DNA from 3 places in the Kocuria himachalensis genome. Region 3 is predicted to be linked to each of the others. Evidence: predicted binding sites of a transcription regulator. Region 3 holds the regulator's gene; each other region holds the start of a gene.
The links. The regulator LexA, encoded in region 3, represses DNA repair genes until DNA is damaged. The targets are predictions, from matches to a motif close to TCGAACANNTGTTCGA.
Positions count from the first base shown of each region.

Region 1 (7,170 bases), on a different contig from region 3:
CAGCGGTGCGGTCGCGGTCGGCGTACCCGTCGTTCTCGGAGTAGCCGGTGGTGCCGGTCGCCGGGACGGCGTTGCGGTCGGTGTCCGCCGCGTAGCGGTCGTCGCGGTCGGCGAGACCCGCGGTGCCGGCAGCACCGGCGGTGCGGTCACGGTCGCTGGTGCCGTTGCCGGAGTAGTTCATCTTGTAGTAGCGGTAGATCTCCTCCTCCTCGGCCGGGGAGAGGTGCTGGTCCGCGTCCACGTTCGGGGCGTCCTTGATGACGTCCTTGGTGTAGGGAAGGACGAGGCGGTCGCCGTCCTGCTGAGCTCCGTCGGCGGGGACGAAGCTCTCCTTGGTGCCGAACAGACCGGTGTTGACGGTCACGAAGGTGACCTCTTCGGTGTTGTCGTCCAGGAAGACCTGCTCGACCTTGCCGATCTTGTTGCCGTCCGACCCGTAGGCGGTGGCCGAGAGCAGTGCGTTGACGTCGTACGTAGCCATGAGAACTCCTTCTTCTATTCTGCGAGGCAACGGTCTCCCCTGGAAGGGGGGCCCGCCGCGGACGATCTCCGCCGGGGTACGGGGTGCAGCTCGTCCGCTGTTATTAGTAACCATACTGGCAATCAGTTCACTGGCCAATGGCTTCACTGAGAGTGAAACTCCTGGATCCGAGCGGTTTTCCGGCTCATCATGAGCCGGTTCCCCGGAGGCCCGGCGGAGCTGCGGCGCGCACGGCCGCCGGGGTTGCCGGGTCGGTGAGGTCCCAGGCCTGCTCCGCGCTGAGGCTGATCCCGCGGGGCCCGGTGCGCCGCGTCCGCCCCCGCACCAGCAGCATCCGCGTGCCGAACAGGTGCTGTCCCGAGCGGGACTGGGCGTCGGAGAAGAAGGCGCAGTCCACCGTGCCCGTGCCGTCGTCGAGACTGACGAAGACCACCCGCCGGCCGCTGCGCATGGGAGGGGTCATGGTCGAGATCCGCACCCCCGCCACGAGCACCTCGGACCGGCTGCGCAGCTCCAGCAGCCGCTCCGCGGGCGTGACCCCGAGCTCGCGGAGCAGGGGCGCCCAGCTCTCCAGCAGGTGCGCCGAGACGTCCACCGCGAGCAGGTCCAGCTCGGTGCGGACCTTCTCCGCCAGGGTGGGCTCGGGGCGCTCCGCGGGCAGCGCCCGCAGCTCGAGGTCACCGAGCGGGAGGGACAGCTGCCCCTCGACCTCCCCGGCCGGCCGGCCGGGACGGCCGCTGTCCGCCCGGGCCCGCAGGGCGTGCACGAGGTCGGCGCGGGAGGCGGCGCCGCCGGAGCGGCGCAGCAGGCCGTCGAAGGCCCCGACGGCGGCGAGCCGCTCGAGGGTGCGCCGGGCGGGACGGGCCCGCTGCCGCAGGTCGGCGAGCGAGGCGTAGGGCTGCCCGGCCACGATCCGGCGGACCTCGGCCTGCGAGACCCCGTGGATCCCGGTGAGGGCCAGGCGCACGCCCAGGCGGGCGGGGTCGTCGTCGAGCCGCTCCACCCGGTAGTGCTCGTCGGAGCGGTTGACGTCCACGGGCAGGACGGGGATGCCCATCCGGCGAGCCTCCCCCACGAGCAGTCGCTTGGGGTACATCCCGGGATCGTGCTCCCACAGCCCCGCGAGGAACGCCTCCGGGTGGTGGGCCTTCAGCCACGCGGACTGGTAGGTGGGCACCGCGAACGCCGCGCCGTGGGCCTTGCAGAAGCCGAACGAGCCGAACGCCGCCAGGATCTCCCAGACCCGGTCCACGACGTCCAGCGGGTAGTCCCGCGCGCGGGCCCGCTCGCGGAAGAACTCCTCCACCTCGAGCTGGCGCTCGGAGCCCAGCCGGCGGCGCAGCTCGTCGGCCCGGGCGAGACCGCACCCGGTGAAGGTGTCGAGGATCCGCAGGACCTGCTCGTGGAAGACGGTCACACCGTGGGTCTCGGCGAGGATCGGGTCGAGGGCCGGGTGGATCGAGACGGGCGCGGACCAGCCGTGACGGTGCTCCAGGTAGGGGCGGACCATGTCCGAGTGCATGGGCCCGGGGCGGAACAGGGAGATGTCCACGATGAGGTCCCGGACGCTCGTGGGCGCCATCTTGCCGATGAGCTCGCGCTGGCCCGGGGACTCGATCTGGAAGCAGCCCAGGGTGTGGGTCGAGCGGATGAGCTCGAACGTCCTCCCGTCGTCCACGGGGATCGCCTCGAGGTCCAGGCGGGGCCGGCCCGGGTGGATGCGGGCCACCTCGTCCACGGCGTGGGCCAGCGCCGACTGCATCCGCACGCCGAGGATGTCGAGCTTGAGCATGCCCATCGGATCCATGTCGTGCTTGTCGAACTGGCTCATGGGCATCCCCGTCCCGCTGGACTGCACCGGGGTGCGGTCCAGGAGGCTCAGGTCCCCCAGGATCACCCCGCACGGGTGCATGGAGATGTGCCGGGGCAGCCGGTCCAGGCGCTCGGTGAGGTCCACGAGGAGGTCGAGCTGCTTCTCCTGGGCCACCTGCTCGGCGAAGTCCCGCAGCTCCGGCTGGCGGGCGATGGTCTCCCGCAGCGCCGAGGCCGGCAGGTGCCACAGCTGCTTGGCGGCACCGTCCACGGTCTCGGGATCGATGCCGAGCGCCAGCCCGGCGTCCCGGACGGCGCCGCGGGCCCGGTAGGCGTTCTGCATGCTCATGAGGCTCACCCGCTCGGGGCCGAAGCGCTCGAAGATCCGCCGGTAGACGCGGTGGCGCTCGGCCGACTCGACGTCGATGTCGATGTCCGGGAGGGTCGAGCGGTCGTTGGAGAGGAAGCGCTCGAAGAGCAGCTCGTGCTCGAGCGGGTCCACCTGGGAGACGTCGAGCAGGTAGTTGACGAGCGAGGACACCCCCGAGCCGCGGGCGGCGTGGCGGACCCCCAGCTCCCCGATCATCGTGGAGACCTCGGCCACGGTGAGGAAGTAGGAGGCGAAGCCGAGGTCCTCGATCACCCCGAGCTCCCGCTCCAGCCGGTCCCGCACGGCCCGCGTCGCGCGGCGGCCCGGGTAGCGGCGCCCCAGCCCCGCCTCGCACCGGGCCCGCAGCTCCGCCGGCGCCGGCCGCTCCAAGCCCAGCACGGAGGCCTCGGGCACCACCGGCCGCCCCCAGCCGCAGTCGGCGACCGGGTCCAGCCGGCACCGGTCGGCCACCCGCTGGGTGCCCGCCAGCAGGGCCGCGGCCCCGGCGGTGCCGAGGTCCGCGGCCCGGGCGATCTCCGCGGCGAGCGCGTGCATCTGCCGGGCCGACTTGAGCCAGCCCTGGCCGTTGGGCTGCAGCGGCTCCGGTGCCGCCGCCCACCGGGACGCCCCGGCCCGCCCGGTGCCTCCTCCCCTGCGGCCGGGCGCGTGCTCGGCGCGCGCGCCGAGGGTCTCGAGCGGGGTGAGGGCGCGGGCGGCGTCGAGGACGTCGGCGGTGGCGGCCTCGGCGGGGGTGGCGTAGCGCACCGCGTTGGTCAGCACGGGGCTCAGCCCCGCCTCGAGGGCGGCGCGCAGCATCCGGGCCGCGTGGGACGTGCTGCCCGCCGTGCCGGGGGCCGCCAGGTGCGATGCCACCTCCACGGCGAGCGCCGGCGCGGAAAGCAGGGCCCGCCACCGGGCCAGGGCGGCGCGTCCGGTGCGGTAGCGGCGGGCCGCGAGCTCCTGCCCGACGTCGGACGCGGGTCCGAGCAGCACGGTCAGGACCGGCTCCCCGTGCCGGGGTGCGCGTGCGGAGGCCGCGATCTCGGCGGCGGTCGCCCCTGGCGGGCCCTCCGTGGCGTGGGCGGTGGAGACGAGCCGGCACAGGGCGGCATAGCCCGCGCCGGCGGTGCCGCCGACCGCCAGGACCACCACGCGGCCGAGGGCGCGCTCGTGACCGGGGTCCAGCAGGGCGAGGTCGACCCCCAGCACCGGGTCGATGCCGTGCTCCCGGCATGCGCCCAGGTGCTTGATCGCCCCGTAGAGCCCGTCCCGGTCGGTGCAGGCGAGCACGTCCGCGCCGTCCGCCGCGGCGGCCGCCGCCAGGACGGCGGGCCGGCTGACCCCGAAGTGGGCGCTGAAGGCGGTGGCGACGTGCAGGTGCGGAAAGTTCACGCCCCCATTCGAATACCTGTTCGAATATTAAGTCAATTGCAAACCGCCGGGGAGGGCGGAACGGACGGGTTCGACTGCCCCGTGCTCCGCCCGGCCGCCGGGAGGCCCGGGGCGGTCCCGGCGCCGTCGGGCCGGGCTCCTCCGCGGACTGCCGGTGCTGCCGGACACCGCCGGCGGCACCGGCCGGCGGGTGTCATCCGCCGAGGCCCACGACGGCGATCATCACCGGGACGATGGTGACGATGAGGATCACCCCGAGGATGTCGAAGACGATGCCGGTGCGGATCATGCGGGTGATGGGCACCGCCCCGGTGCCGTAGACGATGGCGTTCTGCGGGGTGGAGACCGGCAGCATGAACCCGAACGAGGCGGCGAAGGTCGCGGCCATGGCGGGCACGAACGGGTCCACGCCCATGGCCTGGCACAGCGGGATGACGATCGGGACGATCACCGCGGCCGAGGCCGTGTTCGAGGTGGTCTCCGAGATCAGCACGGCCAGCACGGCCGAGAAGACGGTGATCGCCACGACGTTGGTGATGTTGAGGTTTTCCGAGGCCCCGGTGCCGATGGTCTCGGCCAGACCGGTGTCGGCGAGCAGGGAGCCGAAGATGATGCCGGTGCCGAAGAGGATGATCGTGCCCCAGTCGATCTTCGCGGCGTCGGACCAGGTCAGGGTCGCCTCACGCTTGGCCCAGTTGGTCGGGAGGATGAACAGCAGGGAGGCGCCGAGGACGGCGACGATGCCCTCGTCGAGGCGGTCGTCGAGGAAGATGTACGCGGCCGACTCCGTCCCGCCGAACAGGCTGGCGAAGGCCGGCAGCAGCCACAGGGTGACGGTGAATCCGAAGGCGATCAGGGTGTTCTTCTCCGCCCGGCCCATCTTCCCCTGTGCCTCGCGGTGCTCCCGGATGTAGTCCTCCACGCCCTCGATCTGCCGGATCTCGGGCTTGTTGAGCAGGAACATGATCACGGCGAGCACCACGAACATCGCCAGGCACACCGGGAAGGCGATGACCATCCACTGCGCGAAGGAGATCCGGGTGCCGGTGGCCTCCTCGATCAGGCCGCGGCCGATGAGGTTCGGCGGGGAGCCGACCGGGGTGAGCAGGCCGCCCACGGACGCGCCGTAGGCGAGCATCAGCAGCAGCGCCGCGCCGACGCGCAGGCGCAGCGGGTCGAAGTCGGCCTTCACCACCCCGCGGTCCTGCATCATCTCCGCGATCACGGCCAGGATGCCCAGGGCGGTGGGCATCAGCATCGCCACGGTGGCGGTGTTGGAGACGAAGGCCGAGAGGATGCAGGTGATCACGCCGAAGGCGACGATCACCCGGTACGTGGACCGGCCCACCCCGGGCAGGGAGAGCACCGCCAGGGCGAGCCGCTGGGCGATGCCGTGCTTGAGCATGGCCTGGGCCAGGATGAACGCCCCGATGAAGGTGAAGATCGTGGTGGACCCGAAGGGCGCCAGGACGTCCCCGGCCGGTGCGACCCCGAGGATGACCACGGCGGCCACGCCGATGAGACCACCGATCGGGATGGGCACGGGCTCGCAGATCCACAGGACGATCACGCCGAGCAGCACGGCGGCCAGCGTCTGCTGGGTCGGGTCCAGGTTCAGGGGCAGGAGGGCGAAGACGATCGCCACCGCCGGGGCGAGGAACAGCCCGGTGGTCTGGCGGGCGCGCTCGAACTTCTCCTCCCGCGGCGACAGCGTCTGCTCGCTGAGACTGCGGAAGGTCTTGCCGCCCAGGAGGGCGGCACGGACGTCGGTGGGACGGGGAGCACTCGGTGGGCCGCTCGGGGCCGGTTGCTGGGTCTGCACGGTCGTGGTCCTTCCTCGTCAGAGAGCACCACTGTGCGCTTGTGATGCGGGTCACGTCCAAGGCTTGTTGTCTACTACACCGATAGGAAGAAACAATGAGTCACGGAGCGCCCGGCAGGCCCTCTCCGCCACAGGCCCCCGGAGCCGAACAGGAGCGGAGCGGGGCGTGCGGGCGCGGCCCTCGAGCAGGGAGGCGAACATGGACGTCCGACAGCTGACGTACTTCCTGGCCGTGGTGGACCACGGCGGCTTCACCCGCGCCGCGGAGCAGCTGATCATCGCCCAGCCCTCCCTGTCCCAGACGATTAAGGGGCTCGAGCGCGAACTGGGGGTGCCGCTGTTCCACCGGATCGGGCGACGGGTGGTGCTCAGCGAGGCGGGCCAGGAGCTCGTGGGTCCGGCCCGGGTGGTGGTCCGGGACCTGGACGCCGCCCGGGCGGCCATCGACGACCTGAAGAAGGTGCGCAGCGGCCGCCTGGACGTGATCGCCATGCCGTCCCCGGGCATCGAACCGCTGACGTCGATGATCGCGGCCTACGCGCGGTCCCACCCCGCCGTGACCCTCGATGTCGCCGCGGCGTTCACCCCCGACGAGGTGGCCGACGCCGTGCGCACCGGCGGCGCGGAGATCGGGATCCTGGGCGCGGACCGGCCGTTCCGCTCCGCCGAGGTCGACGTGCTGCATCTGGAGCAGCAGCCCCTGGTGCTGATCGTGAACCCGCGGGCGGACGCCTTCGGCGACGACGACACCATCGGCCGGCAGGACCTGGCCGGGCACCGGGTGGTCGTCTCCCAGCGGGGATCGCTGATGCGCCGGCTGGTCGACGACGCCCTGGCCGGCGGGGTGCGGCTCGAGATCACCGCCGAGGTCGCCCACCGCACCTCGGTGCTGCCGTTGGTGCTGGCCGGGGTCGGCCACGCAGTGATGCCCTCGTCCTGGACCCCGCTGGCGCGCGCCGCCGGGCTGCGCGTGCTGGGCATCGAACCGGTCAGCGTGCTGCACGTGGCCGTGCTCAGCCGCCCTGCCCACCTCACCCCGGCGGCCCGGGCGTTCCTGGCGGTCGCCGCCGAGCACGCGAGCCGGCACCCCGACGACCACCCCCGGGCGCCGTAGAGGGCGCCGCCGGGCGTGCCGCGGAGCACGCCGTGGAAGACGCCGCGGAGCACGCCGCGGAGCGGACCATAGGGGGTTCCTATCTACGGGATGGGAATCCGGTCTTGGACCTGCCCGAAGCCGGGGCGTTCTACTGGTACCTGACACCGCGCTGCACTGCGGACACCAAGTGCTGCACT
Region 1 covers NZ_BAAGPL010000024.1:155,439-162,608, reverse strand. Annotated here, with positions in the region: gene ACYVM4_RS16935 (DUF2382 domain-containing protein) at 1-481, opposite strand, end outside; gene ACYVM4_RS16930 (DNA polymerase III subunit alpha) at 669-4,055, opposite strand; gene ACYVM4_RS16925 (SLC13 family permease) at 4,249-5,877, opposite strand; gene ACYVM4_RS16920 (LysR family transcriptional regulator) at 6,077-6,991, shown strand.
Region 1: a site for LexA is predicted at 4,064-4,079, ahead of ACYVM4_RS16930 (DNA polymerase III subunit alpha). Genes of this name have one in related genera too.

Region 2 (7,545 bases), on a different contig from region 3:
GGAGAAGATCATCCGGTCGGTGCCGGAGTCCTGGTGCCGCACGCCGTCCACGGTGCAGCGGATCGCCAGCCCCGCCTCGGGATCGATCTCGTCGGGGGTCACCACCACGGGACCCACCGGGGTGGTGCGGTCGAAGTTCTTGCCCTGGAACCACTCGGAGGTCCGGCCCTGCCAGTCCCGCACCGAGATGTCGTTCATGATGGTGTACCCGGCGATCGCGGCCCGTGCCTGCTCGGGCGTGGCGTGGCGCAGGGGCGAGCCGATCACCACGGTGAGCTCGGCCTCCCAGTCGATCTTCTCCGACTCCTCCGGCATGGCGATGGGGTCGGTGGGGCCGATGAGCGCGGTGGCGTACTTCGCGAAGATCGTGGGGTGCTTCGGGATCTCCTGGCCGACCTCCTCCGCGTGGTCGTAGAAGTTCAACCCGGCGCACAGGATCTTGCCCGGGCGCAGGACGGGGGTCGCCAGGTCCTCCGGGGCCGGCGCGGGGCCCGGCTCCCCCGGCAGCCGCAGGTCGCCCCCGGCGAGGAGGGCCCCGACGTCGGGCACGGGGAGGTAGACGGTCCGCCCGTCCTCCTGCCGGAAGGCCTGGGTGGTGCCGTCGCGTCGCACGGTGCCGAGTCTCACGGGTGCTTCCTCACGTTCTGCGGTGCGGTCTCCGCCTCCGATCCTATGCACCCGCGGCGGGCCCGTGCACAGCGGCGGACCTACGCACAGCGCACCACCCGGATGCCCGAGGCGCTCGTGGCCGCGAGCAGCCGCCAGCGCCCGGTGTCGAGGGTGTGGACGAGCTCGAGGGTCAGCAGCTCGGAGCGGGTGTTCAGCTGGACCTGGACCCGCCACATCTGCTGGTCCACCGCCCCGATCCCGCGGTCCTTGGGCAGCCGCGCGTCCTCGGACCACCAGGCGCGGCGCTCGTACCAGCGCACCGGGTCCTGGGCCACCAGGTAGTTCCGCCCGCGCCAGCGCACACCCACCGGCACCCCCTCCGTGTCGCAGTCCACGTCGACGCTCTCCGTCAGGAAACCCACGACGGCTCCTCTCTCCCTCGGCCCGGCGCCCGTCCCGCGGTGCGCCCTGTCCCCTGGAAGCTAGAACATCTGTACGACACGCTAACCCCTGAGGGCACCGGAACGGAACAGGTGCTCCCCTGGAACCATCGCTCCGGCCAGCGCGTTCACTTTTGCGACCACGAGGGGGGAAGCATGGACAACCCCAGCGAAATGGATACGCTGAATGCACGGAGGGCCTGCCCTGCGCGGCCCGCCCGGACGTCCCCTGTCCCTCGTCCGCCCCGCCGGAGCAGCCGGCGTCGACCTCACGGAGGCCTCCCATGACCGGAACCATCACGCTGATCGCCCACACCGCGGCGAACACCAAAACACCCGCGGTGAACCTGCGTCCGGCCGGCCCGGAGGACGCCGAGAGCCTCGCCCAGCTCTACTACTCCTCCTACGAGCAGGGCGGGGTCTCCAGCCTGGAGGAGGCCCGCCAGGTGATCCGGGGCGTCTTCGACGGGGAGTACGGGCCCTTCCTCCCCGACGCCTCGCCGGTGGTGGTCGACGACGACGGGACGGTGGTGGCCGCCGCGCTCGTGCTGTCCCGGCGGACCGGCGAGGACCTCCCCGACGTCCCCTACATCTTCGAGCTGTTCACGGCGGCCTCCCGCCGCCGCCAGGGCCTGGCCGAGCAGCTCGTGCGCTGCGCCATGAGCACCCTCTACGACAACGGCTACGACCAGGTCAGCCTGCGGATCGACGAGGACAACGCGGCGGCGCTCGCGCTCTACCTGACGCTCGACTTCAACCGCTGGGTCCCCGAGACGGACTACGTCTGAGCCCGGCGGACGCTCCGGACCGGGGGGACGCCGGAGGAGACGCCGGAAGGAACGGCACGAAGAAGACCCGGCAGCAGGCCAGGAAAAAGGGCATAGAGATGGCCACAGAGAAGGCCCGGGACCCGCGGTGCGGGTTCCGGGCCTTTCCCACGGCGTCCCCCGTGGCCCGGTCAGAGCATGAACTCCTCTCGGACGGGGGGCTCGACGGCGATGTCGACGAACCGCGCCCAGCGGCAGCGCACCGCCACGAGCCGGGTGCTGGTCTTGCCCGTGGCACCCGGGTGCCGGGACTCCAGCACCTCACCGGCGTCCCGCGCGGCCGGCCCCTCGAGCACGGCGGCCTCGCCCTCGAGCTGGAACTCCTGACCCGTCCCGGAGACCACCACCAGGGAGACGCGGGGGTCCGCGAGGAGGTTGGCGTACTTGCGGCTGCGCTCGTTCGTGCCGAAGACCAGCCGCCCGTCCCCGAGGGCCGCGAGGTTGATCCACGCGGACTCGGGGCAGCCGGCGCCGCTGCTGGTCGCCACGACCCCGCCGCCGTGGGCGCGGACGAAGTCGGTGACCCGGTCGACGGGCTCCCGGGGGCTCAGAACAGGCTCCGCTGCGGCACCACGAGCTCCGGGGAGTTGTTGCGCACGCTGCCGACCGCCGGGTCCACCGGGTCGAGCACCCAGCGGGCGGCCGTCCGGTGCGCCTCGGCCCGGACCAGGTCCACGAGCTGCGAAGCGTCCTCCTCCCCCGGGCGCAGCCAGTCCCCGACGTGCTCGGGCGCCAGCGGGATCGGCATCCGGTCGTGCAGACCGTGCAGCTCCGTGAGCACGGGGTGCTCGTCGGAGGGCTCCGGGGAGTCGGTGGTGAGGATGGAGCAGGACAGCAGCCAGCTGCTCCCGCCGCCGTCCTTGCCGGGCTGCAGGGCCGCGGAGCGCAGCTCGGTGCCCTCGGGCACCCGCCACCACTCGTAGATCCCGGCGAACCAGATGGTCTCCTCCGGGTCGGCCGGGTGGACGTAGTAGGGCTGCTTGCGCCCGCCCTTGCCTGCGCCGGGCTCCTTCTTCCACTCGTAGTAGCCGTTGGCCGGGACCGCGCACCGGCGGGCGCGGACCGCCTTGCGGAAGGACGGCTTCTCGAGGACGGTCTCCGACCGGGCGTTGAACATCTTCGACCCGACCGCCGGGTCCTTGGCCCAGCCCGGGACCAGTCCCCAGCGGGCGACGTGCAGCTCGCGGACCAGCTCCCCGTCGTCGTCCCCGCCCCTCAGGCGCTCGAGGACGATCGGCACGTCGGTGGTGGGCGCGGTGTTCCAGTTGGCCCGCAGCCGCTCGGAGTCGGCGGTGTCGCCGAGGCTCTCGTCCGGGACGGCCCCGGTCTCGGCCACGAGGTCGCCCACGGCCCGGGCGATGACATAGCGTCCGCACATCTGCTGTCTCCTCGGTCTGCCCGGCCCGCGGCCGGGGCTCAGTCGGTGAGCGGCCCGTACCCCAGGTACTGGGAGTACATGCCGTACACCTTGCGGATCCCGCGCTCGACGTCGGCCACGGTGGTGCCCGGGCGCAGGTCGTCGACGGCCCCCGCGGTGGCGGGGTCCCAGTCCAGGTCGAGGGCGGCGTAGACGTCGGTGAGCACCGAGCGGATGGGCTCGGACTGCTCGACCACCAGCACGGTGCTGAAGTACCAGGCGCCCGCGACCACCCGCTGGGCGGTCCCGGCCAGCTTCACCTTCGCGCCCGGGATCGGAGTCGACGCCGGGTGCGTCCCGTGCACGCTGTGCTCGCCGGCGCAGTACTCGCCCGGGATCTCGCCGACGTCGGCCTCGACCTCGAGCTCCTCCAGGGCGGCCACGATCATGTCGCCGAAGAGGCGGTAGCGGTCCTGGATGCCCGAGGTGGGGTCCTCGGCGGCCTCGAGGTGGTCGATGATCAGGCACCCGCCGTGGTAGGCCGCGGCACGGCCGCCCACCTTGCGGACCAGGGGCTCGAACCCGCTCTCGCGGGCGGCCCGGGCTGCGTCGGCGAAGCCGGGGCGCAGCTCGTCCCGGCGGCCGAAGGCGACCGTGGGGGCCGGTTCGTAGAGGCGCAGGACGGGCCCGCTGCGCCGCACGTCGGCGAGGAGGGTCATGGCGCTCTCGTAGTCCTGCTGGGCGCCCAGGGACTCGCGCTGGCGGAGAAGTTTCATGCTGGTCCCAGTCTAGTGGCGGATCCGGACGGTGCTGCGGCGGGTCACGACCGGGCGATCCCGCTGCCGCGGAACCACCGACCCAGGGCCAGGGCGCTGAGCTCCACCTTCTCGGCCCACGCGACCGCCTCCTCGTCGGCGGCGTCGGAGACGTGCTTGACCATCCGCAGCGGCACGCCGAGGTGCCGGCAGGCCACCGCGATCGCCCAGCCCTCCATGTCCACGAGGTCCGCCCGGGCGGCCAGGGCGTCCCGGGCGGGTCCGCCGGCCACGAAGGAGTCCCCGGTGGCGAGCACGGGCCCGTCGCCGCCGAGCTCGATGACGTTGTCCACGGGGATCCCGGCCGCGCGCAGGAGTTCCTCGTCCACGTCCCGGTTGATGATCCGGGAGGGCTCGAGCACCCCGGTCAGCCCGTGCCTCAGGGCGCCGGCGCTGCCGATGTTGAGCACCGTCAGCTCCGCCCGGCGCGCGGGGTCCGGGCAGCGGGTCAGGACCGCCTCGGTGGTGCGCACCGCCGCGGCCGACATCCCGACGCCGGTCAGGACCAGGTCGATGTCCTCCGGGAAGTACTTGGTCTCCAGGGGATGGGCGGCGAGAACGAGCAGCTGTGGCACCCCGTCACTCTATCCGCCCGCTCCGGCAGCCGGGCACTCAGCGCGGGCGGCCGGTGAACAGCGCGGCGAGCCGCCGGTCGGACTCCGCCTGGGCGTCGAGGTCGTGCGCGCCGCCCGTCACGAGCAGCTCGTCCGCCCCGGTCCGCGAGAGCAGTCGTTCCAGCTGGTCCCGGACCTCCGGGGCCGTGCCGTGGACGGAGGACATGAGGGTCTCCTCCACGAGGGCCCGCTCCCGGGCCGTGAGCCCGTCCGGCTCCGCGGACCGCGCGGGTGCCAGGGGCGGGAACTCGCCCCGGGTGCGGGACGCGGCGAGGGCGCGGGCCTCGGGCAGCAGCAGATCGCGGGCGGCCGCACGAGTCCGCGCCACCGCGACGTTCGCCGACACCACCACGTAGGGGTGCGGCCACCACGACGACGGGCGGAACCGCGCGCGGTACCGCTCGAGCACCGCGGCGCCGCCGCCGGGGCCCTCGCGGGAGAGCGCCGGGCCGCCGAGCACCACGGCGAGTCCCGACCGGGCCGCGGTCTCCACCCCGGCCCCGGTCGCCAGGACGAACACCGGTGTCGCGGCGTGGTTGCGGGGCCGGGCGGTCACGGGGGCCGTGCCGGAGAGGTGGGCGAGCAGCTCCGCGAGGTCGTCCCCGAAGCGGTCCGCGGCCTCCTTGCCGGTGCGCAGCGCGTCCCGGACCGCGGCGGTGAAGCCGAGGGACCGGCCCACGCCGAGGTCGATCCGCCCGGGATGCAGGGCCTCGAGGGTGGCGGCCTGCTCGGCGACCACGAGGGGCTGGTGGTTGGGGAGCATGATCCCGCCGGAGCCGATCCTGAGGCGGTGGGTCCGGGCGGCCAGGGCGGCCATCAGCACCGCCGGCGCGGACCCGGCGATCCCGGGCACCGCGTGGTGCTCGGCCACCCAGAACCGGTGGTAGCCCAGTTCCTCCGCGCGCTCGGCCCGCTCCAGGACGCGGGCGAGATCCTCGGCCTCCGTGGAGCCGTCCCGGGAGTTGGCGCGGTCGAGGAGGGAGAGCGGAACGTCGGAGAGGGCCATGGTGCGCACAACCCGGGCGGCGGGGGAAGCATTCCGGGCGGCCGCCGCCCGTGGTGGCCACGGACGGAGCCCGGGGCGGCTGGGACCGACGCACGGAACGGCCAGGCCCGGAGCCCGGGGTGGACAGCACCGCCGCTCGGGTGGGCGGGGCCGGAGCTCCCGGACGGCTAGGGCCGGCGCCGGACCTGGATCCGCCCGTCCTCGACGCGGGTCTCGTAGGCGGGCTGCGAGGTGGTCGCCGGTCCGCGGACGACGGCGCCGTCCGCGAGCCGGAAGGTGCTGCCGTGCCAGGGACAGGTGACGCACCCGCCGTCGATCGTCCCCTCCTCGAGCGGGCCGCCCATGTGGCTGCAGACGCTGTCGAGGGCCTCGATCCGGTTCCCGTCGCGGACGAGCAGCACCGAGACGCCGCCGGCCGGCACCCGGCGGTGCCCGCCGGCGGCGAGGTCGGCGTCGGCCAGGACGTCGGTCCACCGCCGTGGGCCACGGCGCCAGGCGGTGCGGTTGACGTTGACGCCCCGCACGAAGACGAGGTGGCCGCCCAGGTAGCCCCCGCCCGTGACACAGCCGTAGCCGGCCAGCGCGAGGGCCTTGCCGGCACCGCGCCGGCCCCGGAGCCGGGCGGCGAGCGAGGCCGTGTAGAACGTCAGGGCCACGCTGTTGGCGGTGGCGTGCACCAGGCCGATCCGCCGGTCGGCGCCCTGGGTGTCGGACCAGTCGCTGAGCCCGGTCGCAGCCGTGGGGACGGCGGCGGCCAGCCCCGCGACCACGAGCACGTCGGCGGCGCGGGCCGTGCTGGGGCCGCCGGCCAGGTCCAGCACCGCCGCCATGGTCCACGCGCCGATCGGGACGTCGGTGAGGAGGGGGTGCAGCGGGTGCCCGATCACGGTGCCGCTCAGCACGTTGCGCACCGGCGCGGGCCGCACCGCCCGGCCCACGGCGCGGGCCAGGGGCTCGGCCACCCGGTCCAGTGCCTTCCACGTCTCCATGCGGGCCACCAGGTCCTCGAGCTGTTTCATGACCGCCTCCTCAGCGCCGGGGCGGTCAGTGTCCCACTCCGCCCCGGGCGGGACAAGGACGTCCTGGAGTGTGAAGACCGGCGGCACCGGGAGCGGCTCAGCCGGCGCGGTCGAGGGCCTCCTCGGCGGCGACCCAGCCGAGCATGGCGCACTTGACGCGGGCCACGAACCGGGAGACCCCGGCGAAGGCGGCGGCGTCGCCGAGGAACTCTTCGTCCGGGACCACGGTGCCGCGGGAGCGCAGCAGGTCCCGGAACGCGCCGATCAGCTCGCCCAGCTCGGCCCGGGTCATCCCGGGGGCGGTCTCGGCGAGCACGGAGGCCGCGGCCATGGAGATCGAGCAGCCCTCCCCCTCCCAGCTGAGCCGGGCCACCACCGGCTCCGCGCCCTCGGGCCCGGCCGCGAGCTCGACCCGCACGGTGATCTCGTCGCCGCACGTCGGGTTGTACTGGTGCGACTCCCCGGCCCCGTGCCCGGGCGCCGGGGCGGCCAGGCCCTCCCCGGTCCGGCGCCTGGCGTGGTCGAGGATGACCTCCTGGTACATCCCGTCCAGCGCGCTCATGCAGTCCTCCTCGGTGGTTGCGGTGCGGTGCTCACGGGGCTCAGCCGGTCACGCGGAAGTAGGGGCGGACCCCGGCGAGCTCGGTGAGGAACCGGTCGACGTCCTCGCTTGTGTTGTACAGGTAGGTGCTGGCCCGGGTGGAGGCGGTCAGCCCCAGCGCCCGGTGCAGCGGCTGGGCGCAGTGGTGGCCCACCCGCACGGCCACCCCGGCCGAGTCCAGGACCTGGCCGACGTCGTGGGCGTGCACCCCGGCCACGTCCACGGCCGCCAGCCCCACCCGGTCCCCGCCCGCCGGC
Region 2 covers NZ_BAAGPL010000024.1:144,601-152,145, reverse strand. Annotated here, with positions in the region: gene ACYVM4_RS16900 (fumarylacetoacetate hydrolase family protein) at 1-627, opposite strand, end outside; gene ACYVM4_RS16895 (DUF6504 family protein) at 708-1,031, opposite strand; gene ACYVM4_RS16890 (GNAT family N-acetyltransferase) at 1,334-1,837, shown strand; gene ACYVM4_RS16885 (pyridoxamine 5'-phosphate oxidase family protein) at 2,008-2,427, opposite strand; gene ACYVM4_RS16880 (SOS response-associated peptidase) at 2,424-3,254, opposite strand; gene ACYVM4_RS16875 (lipoate--protein ligase family protein) at 3,293-4,009, opposite strand; gene ACYVM4_RS16870 (nucleosidase) at 4,054-4,623, opposite strand; gene ACYVM4_RS16865 (MsnO8 family LLM class oxidoreductase) at 4,661-5,668, opposite strand; gene ACYVM4_RS16860 (Rieske (2Fe-2S) protein) at 5,836-6,687, opposite strand; gene sufU (Fe-S cluster assembly sulfur transfer protein SufU) at 6,785-7,249, opposite strand; gene ACYVM4_RS16850 (aminotransferase class V-fold PLP-dependent enzyme) at 7,290-7,545, opposite strand, start outside.
Region 2: a site for LexA is predicted at 1,093-1,108, ahead of ACYVM4_RS16895 (DUF6504 family protein). Genes of this name have one in related genera too.

Region 3 (7,545 bases):
GTTCGTGGTCCCCGCCGACGGCGACGACGACGGCGTGGGCCGGGTGCGGATGCGCGTGCACGAGCGCGGCGTGGGCGAGACCCAGTCCTGCGGGACCGGCGCGTGCGCCGCGGCCGCCGCGACCCGCTTCTGGGGCGGCGCCACGGCGCCCGACCAGTGGCTCGTGCAGGTGCCCGGCGGGATCGTCTCCGTGACGTTCGTCCCGGCGCCCGACGGCGCCGAGCACGTGGTGCTCGCCGGACCGGCCGTGCTGGTGGCCGACGGCACCTTCGTCTGAGGTCCGGTCCCGGCCGCCCGGTCCTGGCCGCCCGGTTCCGGCCGCTCAGCCCCGAGCCGCTCAGTCCCGCCGTGCGACGAGCAGGACCCGGAACCCCTTGTCGGTCGTGTGCCGGGACACCTGGAAGCCGCCGCCCAGCGCGGTGCCGAGCCACTTCTGCAGCGAGTCCGCGCCGAGGTTCTTCTGCACCACCAGCCACGCCGTGCCGCCGTCGGCCAGCCGCGGCAGCCAGCGGAGGAGCAGCTCGTGCAGCTGCTGCTTGCCGATCCGGATGGGCGGATTGGACCAGATGGTGTCGAACCGCCGCCCGGCGGGCACCTGCCCCGGGAGCAGGGCCTCCACGTTGGCCAGGCCCAGGGCCGCGGCGTTGTCCCGGGTGAGCCCCAGCGAGCGCTCGTTGACGTCCACGGCCGTGACCCGGGCCTGCGGGGCGGCCCCGGCCAGGCTCAGGGCGATCGGACCCCAGCCGCAGCCGAGGTCCAGGAGCTCCGCACCGGCGGGGTCGGGAACATTTTCCAGCAGCACGGACGTTCCCTTGTCGAGGCCTCGCGGGCTGAACACCCCGTTGGAGGTCTGCAGCACGACCTCCCGCCCCCGCAGGGTCACGGCCACGGACCGCCGCACCTCGGGTGTCGAGGGGTCCTCGGAGAAGTAGTGCTCGGTCCCCGGGTTCGGGGTCGCCGGGCCGGCCACGGGATCGGGGGAGTCGGGACGCGGTGCCATAGCGCCCCATGCTACCGACACCGCCCACGCACCGGGGACCGGTGTCATCCCGGCCGGGATGTCCGGCTCCGCCACTAGAATGTACTGATCAGCGTCCCGTCCGAAAGGAACCATGACCCACCCCCGTGAAACCCCTGCCGAGCCCCGCGCCGCCGCGGAGCCCGAGAACGGCCTGAGCCGGCAGGACCTGGAGGACGTCGTCGAGCGCGTGCTGTCCCGGGCCCGCGCCCGGGAGGAGGCCGCCGGGCAGGACACCGTGACCGCGGACGACTCCGCCACGCCGGGCCGGTTCTCCGGCCGGGCCCGCGAGCTCGCCGCCCCCGAGGACGGGCACACCGTCCATGACGGCGACCAGCAGGACCTCGAGGAGCGCCGCGCCCTGCGCCGCGTCGTCGGCCTGTCCACCGAGCTCGAGGACGTCACCGAGCTCGAGTACCGCCAGCTGCGCCTGGAGCGCGTGGTGCTGGCCGGGCTGTGGACGGAGGGCACGCTCGCGGAGGCCGAGAACTCCCTGCGCGAACTGGCCGCGCTCGCCGAGACCGCCGGCTCCGAGGTGCTCGACGGCATCGTCCAGCGCCGGGCCAAGCCGGACCCGGCCACGTACCTGGGCTCGGGCAAGGCCAAGGAGCTGAAGGACATCGTCGCCGCGACCGGCGCGGACACCGTCGTCGTCGACTCCGAGCTGGCCCCCTCCCAGCGGCGCGGGCTGGAGGACGTCGTGAAGGTCAAGGTCATCGACCGCACGGGCCTGATCCTCGACATCTTCGCCCAGCACGCCAAGTCGAAGGAGGGCAAGGCCCAGGTCGAACTCGCCCAGCTCGAGTACCTGCTCCCGCGCCTGCGCGGCTGGGGCGAGTCCCTGTCCCGCCAGGCCGGCGGTCGTGCCGCCGCCGGTGAGGGCATCGGCTCCCGCGGCCCCGGTGAGACCAAGATCGAGCTGGACCGCCGCCGCATCCGCACCCGCATGGCCAAGCTGCGGCGCGAGATCGCCGCCATGAAGCCGGCGCGCGAGACCAAGCGGCTCAACCGCCGCCGCCACTCCGTGCCGTCGGTGGCGATCGCCGGCTACACCAACGCGGGCAAGTCCTCGCTGCTGAACCGGCTCACGGACGCCGGGGTGCTCGTGGAGAACGCCCTCTTCGCCACCCTGGACCCCACGGTCCGCCGCACGCAGACGCCGGACGGCATCGGCTACACGCTCTCGGACACGGTCGGCTTCGTCCGGTCGCTGCCCACGCAGCTCGTCGAGGCGTTCCGCTCCACCCTGGAGGAGGTCGCCGACTCCGACCTCATCCTGCACGTGGTGGACGCCTCCCACCCGGACCCGGAGGGCCAGATCCGCGCGGTGCGCCAGGTCTTCACGGACATCGACGCCCAGAACATCCCCGAGATCATCGTCCTGAACAAGGTGGACGCCGCCGACCCGTTCGTGGTCGAGCGGATCAAGCAGCGCGAGCGCAACGTCGTGGTGGTCTCGGCCCGCACGGGGGAGGGCATCGAGGAGCTCCGCCGGCGGATCAGCGAGTCCATCCCGCGCCCCGAGACGGTGCTGGACCTGATGGTGCCGTACCAGCGCGGCGACGTGGTCAGCCGGCTGCACGACTGGGACGCGGAGATCCTGCGCACCGAGCACCTGGCCGAGGGCACCCACCTGCTCGTGAAGGTCCGCGAGGACCTCGCGGCCGAGCTCGCGGAGTTCGCCCCCGAGCACGCTCCCGGCTTCGGCGCCGAGAGCGCCTGAGCGCGTGGCCGCCGCCCTCGTGGACGAGTCCGGGCACGACGTCTCGGGCGTGCGCCCGGAGACCCTGCCCGGAGCCAAGGACGCCCTGGCCCTGCTGGACACCGCCGTGACCGCGATGGGCGGACAGGTCCGGGACGGCCAGCGGCTGATGACCGCCAAGGTCGCCGAGGCCCTGGACCGGGGCCGGCACCTGCTGGTCCAGGCGGGGACCGGCACCGGCAAGTCCCTCGCGTACCTGGCCCCGCTCGTCGAGCACGCCCAGCGCTCGGACAAGCCGGTGGTCGTGGCCACCGCGACGCTGGCGCTGCAGTCGCAGATCGTGGGCCGGGACGTGCCGCGCCTGCTGGCCGCCCTCGAGGGCGAGCTCGAGCGCGACGTGGACGTGGCCCTGCTCAAGGGCCGCAGCAACTACGCCTGCCTGCACAAGATCGAGGGCGGCTACCCGTCCGACGACGACCCCGGCGCGCTCTTCGCGCTGCCCGACGCCGCCCCGCACCCGGGCGCTCCGCAGCCGGAGGCCGCCGAGCACCCCGGGCGGCTGGGCCAGGAGGTCCAGCGCCTGCGGGAGTGGGCCCGCGACACCGGGACCGGCGACCGGGACGAGGTGCTCCCGGGCGTCAGCGACCGCGCCTGGCGCCAGGTGTCGGTCACGGCCAAGGAGTGCCTGGGCCGCAGCTGCCCCCTGTTCGAGGAATGCTTCGCGGAGCTCGCCAAGCAGCGGGCCGGCGAGGCCGACATCGTCATCACCAACCACGCCCTGCTCGCGATCAACGCGTTCGAGGGCATCACCGTGCTGCCCGAGCACGACGTCGTGGTCATCGACGAGGCCCACGAGCTCCAGGACCGGGTGACGGGCGCCGTCACCGGCCAGCTCTCCGCGGCCATGGTGCGCTCGGCCGCCGCGTCCGCGCGCAAGCACACCTCCGCGAGCCCCGACTCCCTCACCGCAGGGGCCGCCAACCTCGAGGCCGCCCTGATGGGCGCTCCCGCCGAGCTGCTGCACCGCGGCCTCGGGGACGCCCAGGCGGCGGCCGTGGCCCAGATCCGGGACGCCGCCCGCACCGTCATGACCGAGTCCAAGGCCGGTCCCGGGGAGAAGGACGGGGATGCCGGCCGGCAGATGGCCCGCTCCCGGGTGAGCGACGTCCTCGACCTGGCCGAGCGGATCCTCGCCGCCGAGGAGCACCGCGAGGTGCTGTGGATCTCCCGGCAGGGCGGCTGGGAGCCCGGCCGCGGCTACGTGGCCGCGGAGGACACCGACCCGGCGACCCTGCACGTGGCGCCGCTCAGCGTGGCCGGCACCCTGCGGGAGGGGCTCTTCGACGGCCGCACCGTGGTCCTCACCTCGGCCACCCTGTCCGTCGGCTCGTCCTTCGACTCCGCCGCCGGTGCCCTCGGCCTGCGGGGCGAGGGCGCCCCGCGCTGGGAGGGCGTGGACGTCGGCAGCCCGTTCGACTACCCGAAGCAGGGCATCCTCTACCTCGCCAAGCACCTGGAGAAGCCCGGCCGCCGGCTCACGGAGGCCCAGCTCGACGAGATGCTGGCCCTGCTGGAGGCCTCCAAGGGCGGGGCCCTGGGGCTGTTCTCCTCCCGCCGGGCGGCGGAGGAGGCGGCCGAGGCCCTGCGCGAGCGCACCGACCTGCCGATCCTGTGCCAGGGGGAGTCCTCGCTCGCGGGACTCGTGCAGGAGTTCACCGACGACCCGTCCACGAGCCTGTTCGGCACGATGAGCCTGTGGCAGGGCGTCGACGTCCCGGGGGCCTCGTGCCGACTCGTGATGATCGACCGGATCCCCTTCCCGCGCCCGGACGACCCGCTGGCCAGCGCCCGCAGCCGCGCCGCGGAGCGGGCCGGCGGCAACGGGTTCATGTCCGTCTCCGCGACGTACGCGGCGATCCGTCTCGCCCAGGGAGCCGGACGGCTCATCCGCGCGGGCGGGGACCGGGGCGTCGTGGCGATCCTGGACTCCCGGATCGCGACCGCCCGCTACGGCGGGTTCCTCCGCGGGTCTTTGCCGCCGCTGTGGACCACCACGGACCGCTCGGTGGTGCTCGGGGCGCTGGAGCGCCTCTCCGTGGGCTGAGCGCGCTCGGGGCCCGTCCCGACCCCGGCCCGGACCCGGACGGCACTCGGGCCCTCCGCCGGCGGGGGAGGGCCCGGGCGCCGGGGCGTGCGGCGGCTCAGAGGCTGCGCAGCACCGAGACGACCTTGCCCATCACGGTGGCGTGGTCACCGAGGATCGGCTCGTAGCGCGTGTTCTGCGGCAACAGCCAGGTGTGGCCGTCCCGCTGGCGGAAGGTCTTGACCGTGGCCTCGTCGTCGAGCAGGGCCGCCACGATGTCACCGTTGTCGGCGGCGCTCTGCCGGCGCACCACCACCCAGTCGCCGTCGCAGATCGCGGCGTCGATCATCGAGTCGCCCTTGACGCGCAGCATGAACAGCTCGCCGTGGCCGACCAGCTGGCGGGGCAGCGCAAGGACGTCCTCGACGGACTGCTCGGCCGTGATCGGCCCGCCGGCGGCGATGTGGCCGACCAGGGGGACCATGGTCACGTCCGCCGAGGTGGACAGCTCGGCCACGGCGTCGTGGGCGGCGGGGCGCGCGGTGCGGCCGGTCGGCGCCGTCGCGACCTCGGGCGACGGTTCGGCGGACTCCGCCCCGGCGGTCCCGCGCAGCTGCAGGGGGGTGAGCACCTCCATGGCCCGCGGGCGCTTGGGGTCGCGGCGCAGGTAGCCCAGCTTCTCCAACTGGGAGAGCTGGTGGGTGACGCTCGAGAGGGAGGCCAGGCCCACGAGGTCCCCGATCTCGCGCATGGACGGCGGATAGCCGTGCTCGGCGATGGAGCGCTGGATGGCCTCGAGGATGGTGCGCTGGCGCACGCTGAGCCCGCGGCTGCGCGAGCGCGCCCCGGGGCGGGCTCCCCGGGTGCGGGGCTCCTCGGGGGTGGGGGGCTGGGCCATGGGAGCGTCGTCCTTTCCCGTCCGGCTGCTGGTGCCGCCGCCGGTCTGCGCGGTCCCGGTTCCGATGTCGGACCCGGGTGGTTCGATGGGTCCCGGTCGGAAGGCGCCGGGGGTTCGCAGCGCGCGCCGGCCGGAGGCCCGAACCTGTCCTCAGCCTAGGCGACACGCCGTGCGTGTTCAAACATATGTACGACCCGGTGTCGACAGGCTTCGCAGACACGTGCTAGACATGGGTCATCGGTATTCGAAAGTATGTTCGATCGAATGAACGCCCGCAGGGGCCGTCGACCGGACCGGTGTTCGAGATCGCCCGCTCTGTGCGGGAACGTCAAGGAGTTCATGTCATGAGTGCCAGTGCCACCCTCAGTGCCGTCGTCGCCCGCCGCCGGGAGCCCGCAGGATCCGACCGTGGCCTCGGCCGCGCGCTCCGGCGCGCCCGCCCTGCGCGCTCCGGCCCCCGCACCCCGCTGACCCTGACCCGCCGCGGCCGCCTGGTGTTCCTGGGACTGCCCGTCCTCGCCGGGTCGGCCGCCCTGGTCGTGCTGGCCGTGATCTTCCTCGTCCCCTCCACGGCCACGGCCACGAGCGAGCCCGTGCCGGGCTCCGGGACCGAGCAGACCACCGTGTTCCCCGGGCAGAGCCTGTGGGAGCTCGCCGTGGCCGCCGACCCGGACCGTGACCCCCGGGACGTCATGGACGAGATCGTGGAGCTCAATGACCTGGACAGCTCCGTGCTCGTGGCCGGCCAGCTCCTCGAGGTCCCGGCCGCCTGAACGGCCCGCCCCGGGCAGGGCGTCCCGGACCGGACGCCGGAGCTGCAGGACGGAGCAGGAAGCCGAACGGGGTCCCTGGGACGGCGCACCGGAGCGGAGCACTAAACTGTTCGGGTGACGCAGAACCTGGACCGACTCAACGCCCTCCCGCTCCGCGACGACCTGCGCGGCAAGACGCCGTACGGCGCCCCGCAGCTCGACGTCGCCGTGGCGCTCAACACCAACGAGAACACCCATCCGGTCCCGGCCGACGTGCACGCGGCGATCGTCCAGGAGGTCACCGAGGCGGCCTGGGCCCTCAACCGGTACCCGGACCGCGAGTTCACCGCCCTGCGCGAGGAGCTCGCCGCGTACCTCGGCCACGGGCTGGGGCCTGGGAACCTCTGGGCGGCCAACGGCTCGAACGAGATCCTGCAGCAGATCCTGCAGGCCTTCGGTGGGCCCGGCCGCACGCTGCTCACCTTCGTCCCCACCTACTCGATGTACCCGCTGCTGGCCTCCGGGACGCACACCGGCTTCGTCGCGGGGGAGCGCGCGGCGGACTTCGGCCTGTCCGCCGGGTCCGCGGCCGAACAGGTGCGCCGGCACCGCCCGGACGTGGTCTTCCTCTGCTCGCCCAACAACCCGACGGGCACGGCGCTGGGCGCGGACGTGGTCACCGCGGTGTACGAGGCGGGGGAGGAGTTCCGCACCGTCGTGGTGGTCGACGAGGCGTACGCCGAGTTCTCCCACGGCGGCACCCCCACCGCGCTCACGCTGCTGGAGGGCCGGCCCCGCCTGATCGTCTCCCGCACCATGAGCAAGGCGTTCGCGCTCGCCGGCGCCCGCCTGGGCTACTTCGCGGCGGCGCCCGAGGTCGCCGACGCCGTGCGCCTCGTCCGGCTGCCGTACCACCTCTCGGCCGTCACCCAGGCCACGGCCCTGGCGGCGCTGCGCCACTCCGGGTCGCTGCTGGCCAACGTGGAGGACATCAAGATGCAGCGCGACCGGATCGTCGACGAGCTCAAGCGGCTCGGGCTCCAGCCCTCCGAGTCGGACTCCAACTTCGTGTTCTTCGGCGGCATGGAGGAC
Region 3 covers NZ_BAAGPL010000015.1:35,957-43,501, reverse strand. Annotated here, with positions in the region: gene dapF (diaminopimelate epimerase) at 1-277, shown strand, start outside; gene ACYVM4_RS09460 (class I SAM-dependent methyltransferase) at 338-1,000, opposite strand; gene hflX (GTPase HflX) at 1,113-2,741, shown strand; gene ACYVM4_RS09450 (ATP-dependent DNA helicase) at 2,746-4,824, shown strand; gene lexA (transcriptional repressor LexA) at 4,922-5,701, opposite strand; gene ACYVM4_RS09440 (LysM peptidoglycan-binding domain-containing protein) at 6,046-6,474, shown strand; gene ACYVM4_RS09435 (histidinol-phosphate transaminase) at 6,589-7,545, shown strand, end outside.